3 regions of the Xenorhabdus bovienii SS-2004 genome follow, and region 3 is predicted to be linked to each of the others. Evidence: predicted binding sites of a transcription regulator. Region 3 holds the regulator's gene; each other region holds the start of a gene.
What was found. The regulator Fur, encoded in region 3, represses iron uptake genes when iron is present. The targets are predictions, from matches to a motif close to ATAATAATGAGAACNACTATCAA.
Positions count from the first base shown of each region.

Region 1 (7,118 bases), 270 kb from region 3:
AGGGGTCTCAGCGGGCGGATGCTCAGCTTTCAGGGCGTTATAAATCTGAATAATCCGACGAGTCAGTGCATCAAAACTGAAACCATCCAGCATGAGATGATGAAAGCGTTGATACCAGAACCAGCGTTCAGGTTGCTTATCAATCTTCATCACCACCTGTCGGTACAGCGCACGTTCTCCATCTGCCGGTAATTCAGCCGAGAGATCCTCCTGCATCAATGTCTGTGATGCTATTTCGGCCTGTCCGGCCGGCTCTCTGGAAAAATCAATCCATTCAGGGGCAATGACCTGCTGTGGGTCACAGCAAAGCGGGATCTGTTGTACTGGTATTCCATCTTCATTCAGGAAATACCGGGCATGGATCGTATCCGCTTCAGACAATCCCTGACAAATAGCGGCATCAAATAATGGCTGGTCTAATGCCCCTTTAATTTCAATATAATGTGCAATGGTGAATATGTTGCGTGGGTCAGCGAGTTGATCGGCTATCCAAATCCCTGGCTGGGCAGCAACCAGTGGTAGCGTCAAATTTATTGTTTCAACCCCAACCTCTTGTAATCTACTAGACACGTGTACTTCCTTTAACTAATAAGTCACGCAACCGGGCAGGGCGCATATCTACCCAATGTTCTTCTATGTATGTAATACATGTTGACCGCGAATCTGGCCCGGCAACCTGTTCCCAGCCAGCCGGCTGTTCCGCAAAAGCAGGCCAGAGGCTGTATTGCTGTTGAGCGTTGATCAGCACAAAGAAAGTCGCGTTATCATCATCAAAAGGGTTTTTTTGTTCCTGAGACATCTTTAGCTCTCGTTATATTTAGAGTTTCAGTCATTGTTTTATGCGTTTTCAGACAGTAACCAGCTAAGGCCGTCAATCAACCCGCCACGCCAGCACAAAGAATCATGTCCGCCATTAAAAACACGATAACTCACGTGATATCCGGCATTTTTCAATGCTTCATACATTTGCTGGTTAACACCTTCGATATCATCTTCGCGGGAACCCGCCTCCTGAAAGATTTTCAATGAGGATGGGGTAACTTTTTGCTCAATAACCTGCTGTGTCAGCCAACCGGTTTGACGCTCAGATGACTTCATCATTTTGCTGTAAGGCCACCAGAAAGAACCGGATTGAGTGAGTACACAGCCAAAGCGTTGCGGCCAATGCAGTGCTGCATAAAGTGCGGCCAGCCCACCATAACTTTGGCCGGCGACAACCGTATTGTCGGGGGAATCGCTGAACGTGGCATGCTGTGCGGCAAGCGGTAAAAGTTCATCCTGAACCGCCAGCCAGAAATCTCGGTTGCAGGGTAATTCCTGTTCCCGTCGGGACATATCAATCACATCAATGAGTAGCCAGACAGCTCCCGGTATGTGTTGCTGTTCGGTAGCGGCTTCTAAGGCAGAAAAAACAGGGGTTCTTTCTGCCCAGTTTTGCCCATCCAGAAGAATGACCAGCGGGCGTGGTCTCTCCGTTTCCTCTCCCGTAGCGTAAAGCCAGATACGCCGCTGATTACCAAGGCGATGACTCTGCCAATTCAACAGAACAGGTTGTTGTGTATCCGGCTGAGCGAGACTATTTCTCCCGATTGATGCCCAGGCTGATTGCTCAGGAGCATGGGGCATATGAGCGGCCGATAAAGACATTCCGAGCCCATTACGATGACAGCCTTGTAAATTCAGAGGATCGGGAATAGACAGAGGAAAGAGTGAACACCACCATTCGCGTTGCTGTTGGTTACGCTGCTGGGTGTCGCCGTAAAAATCAGGGGGCAGATGGGCATGAGTGACAGGGATCAGGCTGTAACTTCCTCTCCAGTCATCATCAATAGTGACAGACCAATACCAAATGTCACTTTCGGGCAATCGTTGCAGACTTTGTGGCTGTGGACTGTGGTGATCGGTGATGCCGTTGATATCAATAAAAACTCGGCGAATATCTGAATTCCGTTCATTTCCGGCCGGATCTCGCCAGAAAAACGTGAGTTGAACCTGATGATCCGGCCTTGCTTCCACTAACGGAGTCCCTAAAGCTGCAATATGCTCCCACCATAATTCACTGCCAGAATAAGATGCTGATAATAAATTACTTATCGTACCGGATGGCTGAAATGCTAATTTCATTCCCTTATCCTCTTCAAAATAATTGCCCCATCGAGTTGTTCCATTAATGCCCCTATCTGGCATAACAATTGATAACTACTCACCCAAAGATAAATAGTTATCATTCACTAAACAATATTGATTATCATTTTTATTTGCAATAGCATTAGGCGTCTTTTATGAATGAAGTTTATCGGTTTATGGAATTAATAAGATCGTCGCAGAGGAAAATAGGACTGGAATCCTCTTATAGAAACTTAGGGAAAATAAGAGACATATGAATCTGATTATAAAGTAATTATTTCCAAGAAATCCTATTTTAAGAGATGAAATCTATGGTAATGCCCACGAAAAAAACGCTAAAAAATAAAACAACCAAAAATCACAATAATAAAGTACCGTTAATATTAACTTCTGTATTATTTTTATCTCCTCACTCCGCAATAGCCGTTGAAACGGCTAATGAGAAAGACACCATCATAGTCACCGCATCAACACAGGGTGGCTCCAGCGGCTTCGTTGAATCAGAAAGTTCTGCGGGTACGAAAAGCACTGCACCACTGATAAAAACACCTCAGGCGATTACGGTAGTGAACCGTGCTCAAATAGAGGCTCAGGGCGCAACAACAGTGGCTGATGCCCTGAATTATTCCAGTGGTGTGGTCACTAACTATCGTGGTGCTTCCAACCGTAGTGATGAAGTCATTACACGTGGTTTCCGTTACGCGCCCAAATTTCTTGATGGACTGAGCTATGGTTTAAACGGCCAGGGGGCTACGGCAGGTCAGATCGATCCTTGGCTTTTGGAGCGTGTGGAACTCGTTCATGGGCCAGCATCCGTGCTATACGGCCAGGTCAGCCCCGGTGGGTTGGTTAGCATGACCAGCAAAAGGCCGACTGCACAACCTATACATAAAGTGCAGATGAAAGCCGGTAATCAGCGTCTTGGTGAGTTTGCCTTTGATTTTGGCGGGGCAGTACATGACGACATTCCCCTTTTCTATCGCTTGAATGGAATTCTCAGTACTCAACAGCAATTCGTCAAAGACTATAAAAAGGAACGTATTGCAATTGCTCCGGCGCTGACATGGATACCGAACAGTGACACGACCTTTACGCTGCTGACTAGTTATCAATACGATCCTAAAATGGGATTCCGTAACTTCTACCCTAAAGTCGGGACTGTCACGCCTATCCCCAATGTGGGCTATATGCCCTATGATATGAATCTCAGTGAGCCTTCTTTTAATCAGGCCAGACGGGAGCAGACTTCTATCGGCTATATTCTTGAGCACGATATTAATGATATTTTCTCCTTCCAACAAACCTTACGTTACTCAAGCTCAGATGAACGCACTAAACTGTTTGTTTATACAAAAGATGTCACCAGTTCCATCATTGGGCGTCGCCCGCAGCGTGAACACAATAAAGCGCAGGAATTTGGCATAGATAATCAACTGAAAGCTCTGTTTTCAACGGCTAACATTGAGCATAACATTATCAGTGGAATAGATTACAAGTGGGGAGACAGGCACAATAAAACATGGAATGATAAAAACCCGGGCAGAGAACCCCAATATCGTTTTGACTGGTCAAATCCCACTAGGAACATTCACATTGATGAGAAAAACCTCTCACTTGACTCAAATGATAAAAAGAAACTTCATCAGTTAGGTATCTATTTACAGGATCAACTCAATTGGGAAAACTGGAATTTAGTTCTTTCAGGGCGTTATGACTGGACTGAAGTCAAGCAGCAAGATCTCATCAAGCACACATTAAAAAAACAGAATGACAGTGCGTTTACAGGACGAGCGGGTTTACTGTATGCCTTTGATAACGGTATTTCGCCTTATATCAGCTACAGCACCTCTTTTGAACCCAATCTGGATACAGGTGCACCAGGTGCACCGGAATTCAAACCAACAATGGGTGAACAGACCGAAATAGGCATTAAATTCCAGCCCAAAGACCATGATACCTTGCTGACGCTTTCTCTGTTTGATATCACGCAGAAAAACGTGACAACCCGTGATCCGGTTACCCGCATTAGCGAGCAGATTGGCAAGATTGGTTCAAAAGGCGCGGAAGCCGAAATTCATTCTAAAATTACCCCAGAAATCAATCTGATGGCGTCGTATACCTATACCGATACCAAGACGAAAAGTGATAGAAACCCTGCTCGTGTCGGTAAAAGAGTGCCAGCGGTTCCTGAACATGCGGCTTCTGTATGGGGTAGCTATAGTTTCAAACAATCCGTACTGGAAGGGCTTACGCTGGGTACTGGCGTGCGTTACCTCGGTACCACTTCCGGTGATTTTACAGAAAAATTCAATGTACCGTCCTACACTCTCTACGATCTGATGGCAAAATATGATCTTGGTGAAGCGTCACCTCAGCTAAAAGGTGCCAGTGTACAACTGAACGTGAATAACCTGACCGACAAACGTTATGTCGCTTCGTGCTCGAATGACGGAGCCTGCTTCTATGGCAGCGGTCGCAGCATTTTCGCCACTGTAGCGTATAGCTGGTAAGCGGAAATGCATTTATCTCAGGGGCATTGATAAAGCAATGCTGACACAGACTGCTTTTTACCTTACTGATGTCCCCTGAGAAATAACTTTTATACAACACAGGTGTAATACGTTTTTCTAATTCGAACCGTAACAGGCAGAAAAAATAAAATAACAGTCAATAAAATATAGGAAAAAACCGTGCCTAATTTAGCAACTGAATTCCGCATATCCCAATTGCAGGATTTTTGTTGTGATGATTTTGTGTTCCTGTCATCTAATAAAAGTCTACATGCACACGGATGCTTTACCAAAATAACCACGCCAGTCGGTGATAATACAGATACTGACTGCCAATTACATCGCGATATACCTGAGCTTTTCCGTCAGGCTAAAAATAAAGGTATTGAAAACCCCATTATAGTGGGTGCGATTCCATTTGATAAACGCCAGCCTTCTGCTCTGTTTATTCCGGAAGATTACTCTTGGCTAGAGCGTGAGGCATTATCTTTTTCATCTGTTTCTTCCGGCCCCAAATTACAGCAGATAAATTCATTGCCGGATAAAGACGAATTCTGCCAGATGGTGACTCATGGCGTTGATGCAATTCATCATGGTTTGCTCGATAAAGTTGTCCTTTCCCGCCTGCTGAACATCAAATTTGACCAACAGCCTGATGCTACGCAGTTATTTATGCGGTTGAATCAACAAAACCCTTATAGCTATAACTTCCATGTTCCACTTGGCAACAGCACCCTTATCGGTGCCAGCCCGGAGTTACTACTGTGTAAACAGGGGAGTACCATTATCTCTCAGCCTCTGGCGGGTTCTTCACGCAGAGGCAGCAACGTCATGCAAGACAATGAGTTGCGTCAATCGCTATTGCGTTCAGCGAAAGATCAGCATGAACATCAATTAGTGATTACCGCAATGAGAAAAGCATTAGCTGAACGTTGTACAGAATTAGCTATTCCTGAGATACCTTCGTTACTCAGCACCCCCTTGCTTTGGCATCTCGCGACAGAAATTCGTGGTGAATTAGCCGATAAACAGATAGATGCCCTCTCGATCGCTTGCTTGCTGCATCCAACTCCGGCGCTGTGTGGTGCTCCCAGACAGCAGGCCGCGACGCTGATTTCTGAATTGGAACCGTTCAAACGCGACTATTTTGGCGGTATTGTCGGTTGGTGTGATGCCAGAGGTAATGGCGAATGGGTCGTGACGATTCGCTGTGGTGAAGTGTTTGAAAACCATATTCGGCTCTTTGCAGGAGCAGGGATTGTCGCTGACTCGAAACCCAGTGCCGAATGGCATGAAACAGATGTGAAATTTGGCACGATGCTACAGGCGCTGGGATTGTCTTACGATAAGGAACGTTGTTTATGAATATTGAATTCACTCACTGGCCTGAGAAATTAGCGCAACACTATCGCCAATGTGGTTATTGGCTTGACTTACCGCTGAGCGACATACTCAGCCGCCAAGTCGCCAATGAAAATATCGCCCTTATTGCTGACAAACATCAGTATAGTTACCACCAGCTCAAGAGTCTGGAATTATTACAATTACAGGTGGGGGGTGCACGGTTGAGTGAATCATCAGCCAGAAGAATACCTTCCGAGCTTGGCTGCCGCTTACAGCAGGTATTTGGCATGGCAGAAGGGCTGGTGAACTACACACGGCTGGATGACGATGAACAAACCATTTTCACGACCCAAGGCCGCCCAATCAGCGCAGATGATGAAGTATGGATAGCGGATAAACAAGGCAACTCTCTGCCACACGGTGTCACCGGCAGGTTAATGACCCGTGGCCCATTACACAGCACACCCTATTTCAAGTCGGAGAAACCCAATGAGCATCCCCAAACTAAACGATTATCTTCTGCCTGCTGTTCAGGAATTACCTGTTAATAAGGTGAATTGGGCATTTGATAGCAAACGGGCGGCTTTGCTCATCCATGACATGCAGAATTATTTTCTCAATTTTTGGCAACCTGATAGTCAGCTAGTGACGCAAGTCATCGATAATATTGCCCGCCTGAAAATACAGTGTCAGAAACTTGGCATACCTGTTTTTTATACCGCGCAGCCCGACCACCAGAGCGATGCTGACCGGGGCTTGCTTAATGATATGTGGGGGGCAGGGCTGAATAAACATCCTGAACAGCAAAGTATCACTGACGCATTAACACCCGAAAGTGATGACACGTTATTAGTCAAGTGGCGCTATAGTGCTTTTCAACGTTCTGATTTGGAACAGTTACTGAAAAATAGCGAACGGGACCAATTAATTATTTGTGGTATTTATGCTCATATCGGCTGTATGACAACCGCCACTGATGCCTTTATGCGTGATATAAAACCTTTCTTCGTTGCAGACGCACTGGCAGATTTCAGCCGCGAAGAACATATGATGTCTCTGCGTTATGTCGCAGGACGTAGTGGCCGTGTACTGACGACGGCAACATTGCTCAATGAAATGTCACTTTCTTCTCTAGGG
Region 1 covers NC_013892.1:1,396,600-1,403,717, reverse strand. The annotation lists gene XBJ1_RS06200 (non-ribosomal peptide synthetase) at 1-570, opposite strand, end outside; gene XBJ1_RS06195 (MbtH family protein) at 563-799, opposite strand; gene fes (enterochelin esterase) at 838-2,124, opposite strand; gene XBJ1_RS06185 (TonB-dependent siderophore receptor) at 2,439-4,637, shown strand; gene XBJ1_RS06180 (isochorismate synthase) at 4,818-6,002, shown strand; partial or broken gene XBJ1_RS21295 (AMP-binding protein) at 6,155-6,472, shown strand; gene XBJ1_RS06170 (isochorismatase family protein) at 6,471-7,118, shown strand, end outside.
Region 1: the regulator Fur is predicted to act here: its motif matches at 2,236-2,258, upstream of fes (enterochelin esterase).

Region 2 (7,118 bases), 280 kb from region 3:
CACGCACTATCCCTTAACCTTGCTGGTTCTGCCGGGTAAGCGGCTACGCTTATTAATGGAATACCGGGAGTGTGTCAAACAACCTGAATTATTGGCTCAACGCATTCTTCTCCTGATTCAGCAACTGCTTGAGCAACCCGATACGGCTCTGCAAGATTGGGTTTTACAATCACCTGACGAGGCTGCATTGATTACCAAAGTGAATCGGACGCACCATGAAATCCCTTCTGGTACACTCCATCAGTTTGTGATTGAACAGGCTGAAAAAACGCCTGATGATTTAGCGTTACTGGATAACCAGCATCATCTGACTTATCGGCAAATGCGTGCTCAGACCCGTCTATTAGTTGATCGTTTAATTGAAGCCGGAGTTCAGCCCGGTGATATTGTTGGGGTTGCTTTACCCCGTTCAGTAAGACTCAGCCTGGCATTACAGGCGATACTGGAAGCAGGAGCGGCCTGGTTACCCCTCGATACCGGTTATCCTGATGATCGTTTGGCGATGATGCTGGAGGATGCTCAACCACGGTTAGTCATTACAGAAAGTAAACTTCAAGCGCGTTTTGCTCATCAGGCTCCTTTGCTGGTATTCGATCAATTGGCGGATGAAAATCAGCAGCCGGTGCATCCCGCAGCGTGGGTGACGCCACAGCACACGGCTTATATCATTTACACCTCGGGTTCAACCGGACGGCCAAAAGGTGTGATGGTCAGCCATCAATCCATTGTGAACCGCCTGTTATGGATGCAGGATGCTTACCCGCTTACGCAGGATGATGTGGTTTTGCAGAAAACACCATGCAGCTTCGATGTTTCTGTCTGGGAGTTTTTCTGGCCACTGATGACCGGTGCTAAACTCGTGATGGCACCGCCTGAAGTGCATCGCGATCCAGAAGCGCTAATGCAGCTTATTGATGACTATGCAGTAACTACGCTGCACTTTGTTCCATCCATGTTGGCGACGTTGATTGACTCATTGGCATCACGTCAGCAAAGTGCTTTATTCTGTCATAGCCTGCGTCAGGTGTTTTGCAGTGGTGAAGCGTTATCCTGTGAACTGGCTCGCCGCTATCAGACATTCATCTCGGCACCTTTACATAATCTCTATGGTCCAACGGAAGCGGCAGTCGATGTCACATGGCAGCCGGCTTATGGTGAGGCATTAGATCACTGTACAGGCTCAGGCGTGCCTATTGGCCGACCGGTATGGAATACCCAATTGCGTATTTTGGACGCTTGGCTGCGTCCGGTTCCTGTTGGTGTAGCGGGTGATCTCTATCTCTGCGGTATTCAATTGGCGACCGGCTACCTGAACCGGGCTGATTTGACGGCCAGCCGTTTTGTGGCTGATCCTTTCGCCTGTGGCGAGCGCATGTATCGAACTGGCGATATTGCCTGCTGGTTGCCGAATGGTGAAGTGGAATATCTTGGACGCAGTGACGATCAGTTAAAAATACGGGGTCAGCGTATTGAGCTGGGAGAAATTGAACAGGTTCTACTGGAACAGTCCGGCATCGCTCAGGCTGCGGTTGCTGCGTGTGAATTAGGCAAAACAGCCAACACCGTTAGTGATGCAGATGCCCGTCAGTTAGTTGCCTGGTTAATTCCTCAACCCGATGTTTCACTGGATACAGAGGCGTTACATCAAGCCCTTACCCGGCGATTGCCTGCTTATATGCTGCCGGTCAGTTATGTGCTTCAGGATAGTTTCCCATTAAGCGCCAATGGGAAATTGAATCGCAAGGCACTTCCTATGCCACAGAAACTCACTACCGGACGCTTGCCTGTGGCAGGTATGGAAAGCCAAATGGCAGCCCTTTTTGCTGAAATTCTGGATTGCGACACCGTTTGGGCTGATGATGATTTCTTTGCGCTGGGTGGTCACTCACTATTAGCTATGCGCTTGGCCGCAGAAATACGCCGCCGTTTTAATCGGTCTATTTCTATTGGTCACATCATGGTTGCTCGCAGCGTCGAGAAACTGAGTGCATTACTGTCTGATGAGAATGAGCAAGATTCCGCAGAAAACCGGGGTCTGGGAGAAGTGTTCCCGCTGAGAGACGGACACGGTTCCGCGCTATTCTGCCTGCACCCTGCATCTGGCTTTGCCTGGCAATATAGTGGGCTGCTGCGTTATTTAAAAGGCGACTGGCCGATCATTGGACTACAGTCACCTCGCCCGCTGGGAGTGATTGCCGACTCTGATAACCTTGAAGATATGTGTACACACCATTTAGCGACATTACGGCAGATCCAGCCACATGGCCCTTATTACCTACTCGGTTATTCGTTAGGCGGAATGCTGGCTCAAGGCATGGCTGCACGCTTGCGCCAAGAGGGAGAGAAAGTTGCTTTCCTCGGATTATTGGATACTTATCCACCGGAAGGCCAAGACTGGACGGTCTTAAGTGAAGAAGAAGCCAAAGAAGAAGCTGCGCGTGAACAGGCCGAATTTATGGCCGCCACAGAAGATGAACGTGATCCGCTGTTACGTGCTGAAAAGCAGGCTATGTTCGCCGATATTGTGGCTAACTATAAGGATTCTGTTCGTATCCTTTCATCAGCTTCCAATCAAAAATATGATGGCGAAGCCATTCTGTTTTCAGCAACCCGCACATTGCCTGCTGATATGGATGTTGCTGCGACATGGGCGCCTTGGATACGACAATTAAGCATCTATCGGCAAGATTGTGAACATGCTGATATTCTTTCTCCAGCATCACTGAAACAGTTAGGGCCATTGCTCAATACGTTGTTGAAAACGCATCGCGATTGAAAAAATACCCAGCTTGAAACTTTACTTAAAAATCCCGTCATCATTCATTGGTGATGGGATTTTCTCTTTTTAATGGTTTTTAAATGCCTTTTACCGAGTGGTAGCGGCCGCAGGGAATAATCAGGGGGGTATGGGAAACCGGATCTTCAATAACAACACAAGATAAGCCAAACACCGATTTGATCAGTTCTGTGCTGATAATATCCTGAGGCTTACCCTGTGTAACAATCTGCCCTGCCTGCATGACGATTAAATGATCCGCATAGCGGCATGCCTGATTAATATCATGCAGCACTGCAACAAGGGTGTGGCTGCTTTCCTGATTAAGTTGCAGGAAAAGATCCAGCAGGTCAATTTGATGAGCAATATCGAGCCATGTTGTGGGTTCATCAAGAAACAGCAAGGGAGTTTGCTGGGCTAATACCATAGCTACCCAGGCACGCTGCTTCTGCCCTCCGGATAACTCATCAACATAGCGTTCAGCTAATGGTGCAATCCCTGTGGCTTTCATCGCCTGAGCCACAGCAGTTTTATCATCCAGACTCCATTGGCGCAGCAGGCTTTGATGGGGATAGCGGCCACGGGCGACTAGTTCGGAAACCGTGATATTTTCCGGCACTATCGCTTGCTGGGGCAGTAAACCTAACTGACGTGCCAATGCCTTAGTCGGTATTTGTTGAATATCTTTTCCATCCAGCAAAATATGACCGTGATGGGGCTTCAGTAAACGACAAAGCGCACGCAGTAACGTAGATTTACCGCAGGCATTCGGGCCAATAATTACGCTGAACTGTTTATCCGGAATACTGATACTTAAATCTTCAGCAATAATTTTTCGTTCATAGCCTAATGTCAAATGTGAAGCGCTGAGGCGATATGTCATCGATAATTACTCTTTCTGTTTACTGTATGATTGGCATTATTGGCGAGCTTCCCGAATAAGAAGCCAAATAAGGTAGATACCACCAATACTGACGGTGACAGCACCCACAGGTAGCTGCACATTTGAAAAAGTATGCTGCGCAACTAAATCAGCAGTTAACAATAGCAAGGCACCTGTCATGGCAGCAGAAAACAGGGGAACATAGCTTGTACCTGTTAATCTTCGGGCAATTTGCGGTGCAGCAAGGGAAATAAAGGATATCGGGCCTGTCGTTGCCGTCACGACAGCAGTCAGCAGTATGCCATAGAGAATAAGCTGCATACGGTTAGTTTCAACATTACAGCCCAAGGCGCTGGCTTTATCATCCCCCATTTCCATTATTTTCAGCGACTTTGCCAAAGCAAAAGCGCCGAAAGTAAGCAAAGGAATGACAAACAGAGCTGAGGCCGCTTTTTGCCAGGTAATGCCGTTAAGCGAACCGTTACCCCAAAGTGCCGCACTCATAACATGTTCCAGCGAACCCGTTACGATAAGCCAAGTATTGACCGCTGTCAGCATGGCACTGATAGCAATCCCCACAATAATCAGGCGAAAACCGTGGATACCCTGACGCCAGGCGAGTAAATAAATTAAGACAGCGGTTAATGAGCCGCCGATCAGCGCACCCAGAGTCATTTGATAATAACCGCCATTTAGAAAAATCAGAGTAATCAGTACGCCAGTCCATGCGCCGGTACTGAATCCCATAATATCGGGGCTGCCCAAAGGATTGCGGATGACAGACTGAAAGATAGCGCCACTTATCGCCAGTGCGGCTCCGACCACCAGCGCAATAGCAACACGAGGCGCTCGCCATTGCGTGACGACAGCAATAATGCCGGGATCACCTTCACCTTGAAAAGCCTGACAGATTTGCCAGAAGGAAAGTTTCAGCGTTCCGTAATAAACAGCGAACAGCGCTAATAACATAATTAAAAATAGCTGGAAAGTATTCACCAGTAAAACCCGAAGGGAAATTCGGCCATTTATCCACCCTTCTGGATGCCCGACTTGCAACATTTTCGACATGAAATCTGTCTCCTGCTCAGTATTTACGCTTGCGTACCTGCCAGATCAGCACGGGCGCGCCAATAAAGGCCGTGACGATTGATACGCGCAACTCACCGGCAACCAGTAAACGCCCGACGATATCTGCACTAAGCAATAACACCGGAGCCATGAGTAATGAATGCAGAATGATCCAGCGTTGGTCTGGGCCACACCACCAACGCGCGATATGTGGGATCATCAATCCGACAAACCCGATCGGGCCAGCCAATGCAGTTGCCGTTCCACATAACAGCATAATGGCTATGATGGCTGAAACTTTTACCCAGAGAATTTTTACGCCTAACGTTATTGCGATTTCTTCCCCCATACTCAACGTATTGAGTGGCCTTGAAATCAATAAGGTGAGCGCACAGCCGATAAGAATGAACGGAGCAACAAGGAGAGTGACCTGTAAGGATCGGATATCCAGCGTACCCGCCTGCCAGATGCGTAATTGATCGAAAGTTGAAGGATTGAGCAGGGCAATATTGGTAGTTATTCCGGTTAACAGGGCGCTAATCGCGACTCCTGACAGTGTTAAACGAACAGGATTGGATTTATCACCAGACTGCATACTGATTAACCATACCGCCAGGCTGGCAAGAAAAGCGCCCAGACAGGCCACGCTAACTTTTGCCATAACACTGCTTAAGCCAAATAATGTGATTGCCACTACGATGGCAAAGCTGGCTCCTGCGTTGACGCCCAATATACCCGGGTCTGCCAGAGGGTTACGTGTCAATGCCTGAATTAATGCCCCCGCACCACCTAATGCCATGCCGACCAAAATACCGACAAGGGTACGAGGCAGGCGCGATTCGAGAATAATGATGCTCTCATTGTTATGCAGCTCACCGGTTAAACTATGCCAGACGGTCTCAGGGGCAATATATTTACTGCCTAATAACAGACTCGCTATAGAAAAAATAATGAGGAGTAATAAACAGATTATGGGACCTGTTAACCGACGGGTGCGATAAGTATGAAATTGAGACAAGGGTTTTGAAGAGGTTATCTCACGATGCATTGGGGCAGCAGGCATAACCGGAAAGGCTCCATTCGTTATTGATTGTGATAATCATTTGTATTGCCATTATCATTAACGGTCGATATGCTAGCACAGCTTTTTCTGGAAACATATTTATATTGCGGCAATTAAGCTGCGAAGATCACTTATTTCAATTCCTGTTTACGTATTGCATGGAGCATCATGGCTAAGTCATCAATCCTGCTGGACTTCAGTTTACTTAAAAATAATGCACATTTCCGCGCTATCTTTATCGCCCGTATGCTATCTGTTTTTGCATTAGGAATGCTGACAGTGGGCGTCCCAGTTCAAATGCAGTTTCTGACCGGTTCTACCTTGCAGGTGGGGATCGTGGTGGCATTGGATGGGATCGGCATGTTTATCGGATTGATGCTGGGCGGAATACTGGCCGACCGCTATGACAGGCGTAAATTGATTCTGTTTGCCCGTGGCACTTGTGGCTTGGGTTTTGTTGCATTGAGTTTTAATGCGTTTTTGGATTCCCCTTCACTGTTTGTCCTCTATTTCCTTTCCGTCTGGGATGGGTTCTTTGGCGCTTTAGGCATGACCGCTTTAATGGCGGCGATCCCAAACTTAGTCGGCCGGGAAAATCTGGCGGCGGCGGGTGCCTTGAGTATGATCACGGTTCGTATTGGTGCCATTCTTTCTCCCGCACTAGGTGGGCTTATTATCGTTGCCAGCGGACCTGGCTGGAACTTTGCCATTGCCGCAGCAGGGACTTTGGCTACACTGATCCCGCTGGTGAGGTTGCCAAAGATGAAGCCACAGTCAACCCGGCAAGAGCATCCACTCCGAGCGTTAGTGAGTGGTGTACAATTTGTCTGTCAGCATAAAATCGTAGGCAGTGTGATATTAGTCGGTATGTTGATCAGCATGGCGGGGGCAGTTCGCATCCTTTTCCCTGCATTATCTCAAGAGGTTTATCACCAAGGTCCTTCCGCGACAGGTTTAATGTATTCAGCCGTTCCTCTGGGTGCCATGCTAGGAGCATTTACCAGTGGCTGGATAGGACGGAGCGCCCGGCCCGGTCTTCTGCTCATTATTTTTGCGTTGGGCTCTTTCCTTGCATTATCCCTGCTCGGTCTCATGACGCATATTGTCCCGGCATTACTCGCATTGGTGTGTTATGGCTACCTGAATGCTTTTGCTTCCTTATTACAGTTTACACTCATCCAGAGTCATACACCTGATCACCTATTGGGGCGGGTGAATAGTTTTGTCACAGCACAGGATGTTACTGGTGATTCCTTGGGAGCGTTGGGATTGGGCGTCATGGGACGTCTGTTATCTCCTCTCATAACGGCGCTTTCGTTTGGTTCTTT
Region 2 covers NC_013892.1:1,408,967-1,416,084, forward strand. The annotation lists gene XBJ1_RS06200 (non-ribosomal peptide synthetase) at 1-2,776, shown strand, start outside; gene XBJ1_RS06205 (ABC transporter ATP-binding protein) at 2,856-3,659, opposite strand; gene XBJ1_RS06210 (FecCD family ABC transporter permease) at 3,696-4,727, opposite strand; gene fepD (Fe(3+)-siderophore ABC transporter permease) at 4,744-5,775, opposite strand; gene entS (enterobactin transporter EntS) at 5,959-7,118, shown strand, end outside.
Region 2: the regulator Fur is predicted to act here: its motif matches at 5,814-5,836, upstream of fepD (Fe(3+)-siderophore ABC transporter permease).

Region 3 (7,118 bases):
AAAAACGCTGACTATCCATTCACAAGATGTAAACCTGTCCCGTGGTGTGAAACTGGAGTTGGGCGGGTTGAGCAACGCATCAATCAACGTTATTCGAGAACGTTTTGCCTCTCACAATATCAAGCTAACAGATAATGGCTATCGGATTGCGGCACAGATCAACGCAAACAAATTTACGGGCACTTGGCGAGTGCAAGGGGCTTATTCGCTGAATATCACAACTCAAGGAACGCAAATCGTCGCATTTGATCAATCCGGTGTGTTTTATGGCCTGCAATCATTGTTATCTCTGCTCCCTGCCAATGGTGATCCTACAATTGCCACACTGACGGCAAAAGACGCGCCCAGATTCGATTATCGAGGCATATTTTTAGATGTTGGGCGTAACTTCCACAGTAAGGAAGCTGTCTTGCGTCTGCTCGATCAAATGTCCAGTTATAAACTGAACAAATTCCATTTCCACTTGAGCGATGATGAGGGCTGGCGTCTGGAAATCCCCGGTCTGCCGGAGCTGACTGAAGTCGGGAGCAAACGCTGTCATGATCTGAGTGAAACTCAATGTTTGTTGCCGCAATTAGGATCAGGGCCTGATAGCAATAATATGGGAAGTGGCTATTTTAGTCGTCAGGATTACATTGATATCTTGAAATATGCCAAAGCGCGCCAGATAGAAGTGATCCCCGAGATTGATACCCCTGCTCACGCTCGTGCAGCGGTTGTGTCGATGGAAGCCCGTTACAAAAACCTGATGGCACAGGGGAAAGAGCAGGAGGCCAATGAATATCGCCTGCTTGACCCGACTGATACCACGAATGCGACATCAGTACAGTTCTACGATCGCCGCAGTTATTTAAATCCGTGTATGGATTCCTCCAAACGGTTTGTTGACAAAATTATCAGCGAAATCGCTTTAATGCACAGAGAAGCGGAATTACCGTTGAAAACATGGCATTTTGGTGGTGATGAAGCGAAAAACATTCGTTTGGGAACGGGGTATCAGGACAAAGATGGCCCAATAGAACCGGGCAAAGGGATCATCAACAAAAAGATAGAAGACAAACCGTGGGCAAAATCTCAGGCTTGCCAAAAAATGATAGCGCAGGGCATTGTTAAAGATGTTAGTGAACTTGACAGTCATTTTGCCATTGAAGTCAGCAAGATCGTCAATACTCACGGCATTGATACAATGCAGGCATGGCAGGATGGCTTGAAACATGCGAAGTCGGCAAAAGATTTCGCCACCAAGCATGTGGCAGTGAATTTCTGGGATACACTCTATTGGGGAGGCTATGATTCTGCCAATGATTGGGCGAATAAGGGCTATCGAGTGGTCGTTTCCAGCCCTGATTATGTCTACCTTGATATGCCGTATGAAGTTAGTCCGAAAGAGCGCGGCTACTATTGGGCAACACGCTTCAACGATGAAGCAAAAATTTTCAGTTTTGCGCCGAACAATATGCCACAAAATGCTGAAACATCGGTGGATCGCGACGGCAACCGCTTCAATACCCAGAGCAACAAACATTGGCCGGGAGCTTATGGGCTATCAGGGCAATCATGGAGCGAAACCGTGCGTACTGATGATCAGATGGAATACATGATTTACCCGCGCTTGTTGCCATTGGCGGAACGTGCATGGCATCAGGCGAGTTGGGAACAGAATTACCAGCAGGGCAGGGAATATAAGGGCGGCGTAACACATTATGTTGATACTAATGCGATCAACAATGATTGGATAGATTTTGCCAATTTGATGGGACAACATGAGCTGGCTAAATTGGACAAAGCTAACATCGCCTATCGGTTGCCAGTACCTGGGGGAAGGATTGTATCCGGAACGTTGGAAGCCAATATCGCCTTGCCGGGGCTAGCGATCCAGTATTCGCTGGATGGCGGTAAAACATGGGCGATTTACGATGACAGGCAGCGTCCACATGTCAGCAATAATGTGAAAGTGCGCTCTGTCAGTACTGATGGTAAGCGTTTTAGCCGAGATGAAGAAGTAAAAATCACGCTCTGATATTTCTTTTAAAAAGCAGCCTGCCGATTAGCTTGAGCTAATCGGCAGTAGCTTATTCAGACTACATGAGACACAGAAGTGGATAATTGTCAGAACTTCTTATCGTGTCGTGCTTTCTCATCATGAGTTTTCATCATGCATTGTGCTATCTTTGCGGCAATCACCAGCAGTACAGTGACCATACAAGTAGAGACTATGGTTTGACAGCTTGATCCCGTAACGTTCAGCGATATCTTTCTGGCGCTCTTCAATAAACTCATCACTGAACTCAATGACTTTACCGCAGTCAAGGCAAATCAGATGGTCATGGTGATGCTGTTGAGTGAGTTCAAAAACCGATTTACCGCCTTCAAAATTGTGACGTGTGACAATGCCGGCATCATCGAACTGGTTCAACACGCGATAGACAGTGGCGAGGCCAATCTCTTCACCGATATCAATCAGTTTTTTGTAGAGATCTTCCGCACTGACATGATGGCATTCTGGATCCTGTAGCACTTCCAAAATTTTCAGGCGTGGAAGTGTTACTTTAAGTCCAGCATTTTTCAATGCTTTATTGTTGTCGGTCATGCGGATTCAGTCCTGTAACTTAGTAAGGTGAACTTATGATACTTGGGTGTATCGTGAGAGAATCATGATTCTGTTTCACGTGATAGATTATAGGCACGGATACTTGAAATGAAAACCATACCTATCCCGATATCATGACACATTATTGAGGAATTATCCCGTGAAAAGGAGCTTGGCTCCTTATACACCAAGAATTTCTGACAGGCTCATCTCGGCCTTAATCTGCTGTACCCAAGTTTCAACGCGCTCATCCGTCAATTCTGGCTGGCGATCTTCATCGATAGCAAGGCCAATAAAATGGTTATCATCAGCCATACCTTTGGAGACTTCAAAGTGATACCCTTCGGTTGGCCAGTGACCTACGATAATAGCACCAAGAGGTTCAATGATATCGCGAATCGTCCCCATCCCATCACAGAAGTACTCTGCGTAATCTTCCTGATCGCCACAGCCGAACAGAGCGATGAGTTTGCCATCGAAATTGATCTCTCCCAGTGTCGGGAAGAAATCATCCCAGTCACACTGAGCTTCACCATAATACCAAGTCGGAATGCCGAGCAGCAGGATATCGAAAGCTTCAATATCTTCTTTGCTGCTTTTGGCAATATCGTGGACTTCAGCAACATCAGCACCGCCCAATTTTTTTTGGATCATTTTGGCAATGTTCTCTGTGTTGCCTGTATCGCTGCCGAAGAATATACCTATTATTGCCATAAAATGGGTTAACCTCTTATTTTAATTGTGTATTAAGCTATACACATCACGCTGAAACCAGCAGGAAAAATGTCAGTTTTAATAAAATTAAAAGCGTTATTTTGACCAAACATCAATGACAAGTCTGTCAGATTTGTGTGGTAACGTCGTTTCATACTGTCGAGTGAAAGCCGTTAATTAGTAAGGTGATTTTCTGCCAGTTGAGCTAATAACATTTGTTCAATCAGCTCGCTGCGGCTGATATTGCGCTCTTTTGCCAGATGGTTTAAAGCATCGATGGCATCTTCATTGAGCTTCAATTCCACTCGACGCAGTCCTTTGACTTTATCTCTGCGCAACTGGTTGCGTTTATTGATCCTAAGCTGCTCGTCCCTGGACAGCGGATTCGTTTTCGGTCGCCCTGGCCTGCGTTCATCTGCGAACAAATCCAGTGTGGTGCGATCAGTTTGTTCTTTTGCCATAAATTCAATTGTAAAGGGCGTGTACCAATAGTATAGCGGGCAATGATACCTTAGCTGGGCGCGAGCCGCTACTGGTTGATGGGAGAGATATCTGGCAGGAAGATAGAGATATGGGGGAGTGGGTTATTTCAGGATATGCATCGTTGATTTTCTGGCTCAGACGGGGGGGTTAAAACTCAAAGTTTTCATTGGCTCTTTCCACATCGGGATGGCATAACGAGCCAACGTTATTGATACTTGCTTTATCAACGTTTGATTCCATTCGGCTTACTGTAGAGGGGTTAACTCCCTACATCTGCATTATTCAATTGAAAGCGTATCGTCTAAGTTAATAAATGTGATAATTATGAACATATTAATTATCACATTAATATGTTCATAATTTTAGATAGGTAGTAATTGGAGAATAGTAGGTATGGTAACCAATGCAATAAGCAGGGAAATAATAATGGAGAGAGAAATGACTTCCTGTTTAAAACCATACTTATTGGAAAAAACATAAACACCTGCTCCTATTGGCTGTGCAGCCATGACAATCGCAGCAATTAGCCAGATATTATCAGTTTGTTGCATACCAAATAGATAGTAGGCACAGAGAAACGTAATCAATGGCTGTATTCCTAATTTAAGGCACAACATTGGCATAGCTAATTTTAGCGCATCGCTGTTGATATGCTCTTTGATTTTAAGCCGAGATAATCCCAGTCCTAAAGCGAATAGTGCTGTTGGACCGGAGGCATTACCCAGAAATTCAGCAAATGAACGTAAAAAGTTAGGAACGGGAATACCTAAAAAAACGAAAACCAATCCAGCAATAACTGAAATAGTCAGAGGATTGCTCAATGTTGTCTTTAATGCCCCAACGAGACTTTGACTAATGGATATTTTGTTGCCGGATTGGTGTGTAGAAAAAATATCATAAGTGATGATAACAGCCATGATTGCAGGAATGTTATGCAAAATAGTGGCGATAGCGGCAGGAAGCGCGGCGGATTCACCATAGACTGAAATTAGGATTGGAACACCCATATACCCAGTTGTACCATAACATGCACCCATGCTTAAAATCGACGATTGCGGTAAACTAATCCCCATAAATTTTGCTACTAATATTCCTAAAATGTATGCGGCACCAATTCCAGACAAACTGGCAGTTATGAATCCCCATTGTTGTAGCTCATTAATATCTGCCCGAGCAATAGCAAGGAACAATAAAGCAGGGAGTGCGATATAAAGCACATATTCATTGATTAATTTATCAGATTTTCCACTGTCAGGGCGTAAGCGCCCGAAAATATATCCGATAAAAATAATAAGAAATATTGGTACAACTATCATAAACATTATAAATCAATCTTATATGAATTTAAAACATAACAACATACTCCTTTGATAGAGGGAGTGAACTGTACAGCCTGCATGGTTGTGGTTGAGACATGCATCTGCTCTTGGGGGGACTGGGCATTTGCAGTGGAAATGAACAGGGAAAAACAAACGCCAAGAAGAGATAGAAGATTTCTTGCCATTCCTCGTCCTTACAGTGATCACTTAGGTTAGTGTTGATATTTTAGATAGATTAGTCTATCTAAAAAATTCGTGCAACCGTGTTCTGTGTGAAAGATAGGCGAGGGCAGAGGGTAATTATTGTTTCAGGAAACTGGTGTGTAACATTCGAATTTATCGATGGTGATGTGCACATCGTTAACTATGGGAATTATCACTAATAAAAAATGAAGCCCCTATTTGTTGAGTATGCAACTTTCAGGGCTTGTTCCACCTTTATTAATTAATAGATTTTAAAATATAAATAAAGTCCTAGTTTTTAATGCGACAAATAATATGGAAATAATGACCAGTTTCTAATCTCCAAACGTCACCGTTATTAATATCTACAACTATATTCTTTGTTTCATATCCTTCCCCCACAATATTAGATGACCAGAACCAAAAGTTACCAATGTTATTGTTATTATTATCAAAATAATTAACAGGCCACCCATAACTGTTGTAAAGAGTCCCATTTGGATAAGCATTATGTATATCCATTAATTGATCGCTAGTGGGTAACTCTCCTAATTTATTGCAGTAATCTGCCGCTACACGCCATTGTGGGGTTACCCATAATTCGCGGTTTATTGTATCAGGAATATCATCCCTTTCCTCAGAATGTAATGGAGCCTCAGAATGTAATGGAGGCCGCGAGTATTTTTTTCCGTTAACTGTAATGTAATCTTCCATATGCCCCCAATAATTAGCCAGTGGTGTATCCGGGCTGGTAATCACGGTAAAAATAACATCCCATGTTTTGGTCAACGTCTGGTTGGCTCCGTCATGCACCTCTACCGACAGGGTGGTTCTTGTGCCAATACCGTTAGGGTCAGTGACATTGATAACGAGATGACCTTTTTCATCAGTATGGCCGCGGTAAGTATCCTCTTTACCCGCCAGTACACCTTCTTTCGCCTCCAGGTTTACTGTGACTGTGTCAGCTTTCTTCTGACGATTAATCGCCGTCATCTTAATTGTCACAGGGACACCCCCAACGGCTTGACCTCCGTTCTCAGTTTTGACCGTGAGCGTAATGGTTTTATCTCTTTCAACCTTAACCGCCATCGTGCCATCCGCATCCTTCTCAGGTTTATCCGGCGTTATCGTGAAGTCACTCGCCACGCCTTTCACCGTACCATCCAGGTTGCCTTCTAAATTATTGCCTTCATCAGCTTCCTGCCGTGTATCTCTGTTATATGATTTGCCACGCGCCAGTTTCGAACGGGCTTGTATCGCAACTTGGATGACTCGGCCACTGTCTTCCGGTTTCAGACGGTATCCGGGGATGGTATTGGTGTTATTTGGCGGGACAATATGATCCTTGTCATCACTATTAAATTGTTCCACCAGAAACTCGGGGGACTTATTGTAATCAGGGTCTCCTGCGGGATATTTGATACCCCATAAAAAGAGGGAGTTATCTTGGTCATGTCCGCCTTTAGCCTCAAATTTATACGTTGCAGTCAGTTCCTCATCAACCGCTAACTTACCGTGGATTTTCAGATCTGCAATGCCGGGGCCCCGGGAGGGGTCAATAATCTGCCCTATCGTATTACCGCCCTGAAGTTCATTACCTTCATTCTGACCGCTGTTCTTCAAAATATCAGTTCCTGGTTTGCTTCTGCCATTTTTGGGCGTCAAAACAATTTCCACAAATTTATCAATATCGTCGTCACTCAGCTTATAAGATTCGATCTGGCCCCCTTGACCATCGACAGTGCCTGTAGCGCCCTGTTTACTGATGTCTTCCGGCGTGCCGCCTATTGTTGCGACCCGCCTCCAGGTGTAGGTAGTTTTATCTTCCA
Region 3 covers NC_013892.1:1,124,482-1,131,599, reverse strand. The annotation lists gene XBJ1_RS04795 (beta-N-acetylhexosaminidase) at 1-2,020, shown strand, start outside; gene fur (ferric iron uptake transcriptional regulator) at 2,141-2,590, opposite strand; gene fldA (flavodoxin FldA) at 2,771-3,304, opposite strand; gene ybfE (LexA regulated protein) at 3,478-3,765, opposite strand; gene XBJ1_RS04775 (AEC family transporter) at 4,150-5,103, opposite strand; gene XBJ1_RS18985 (inverse autotransporter beta domain-containing protein) at 5,581-7,118, opposite strand, start outside.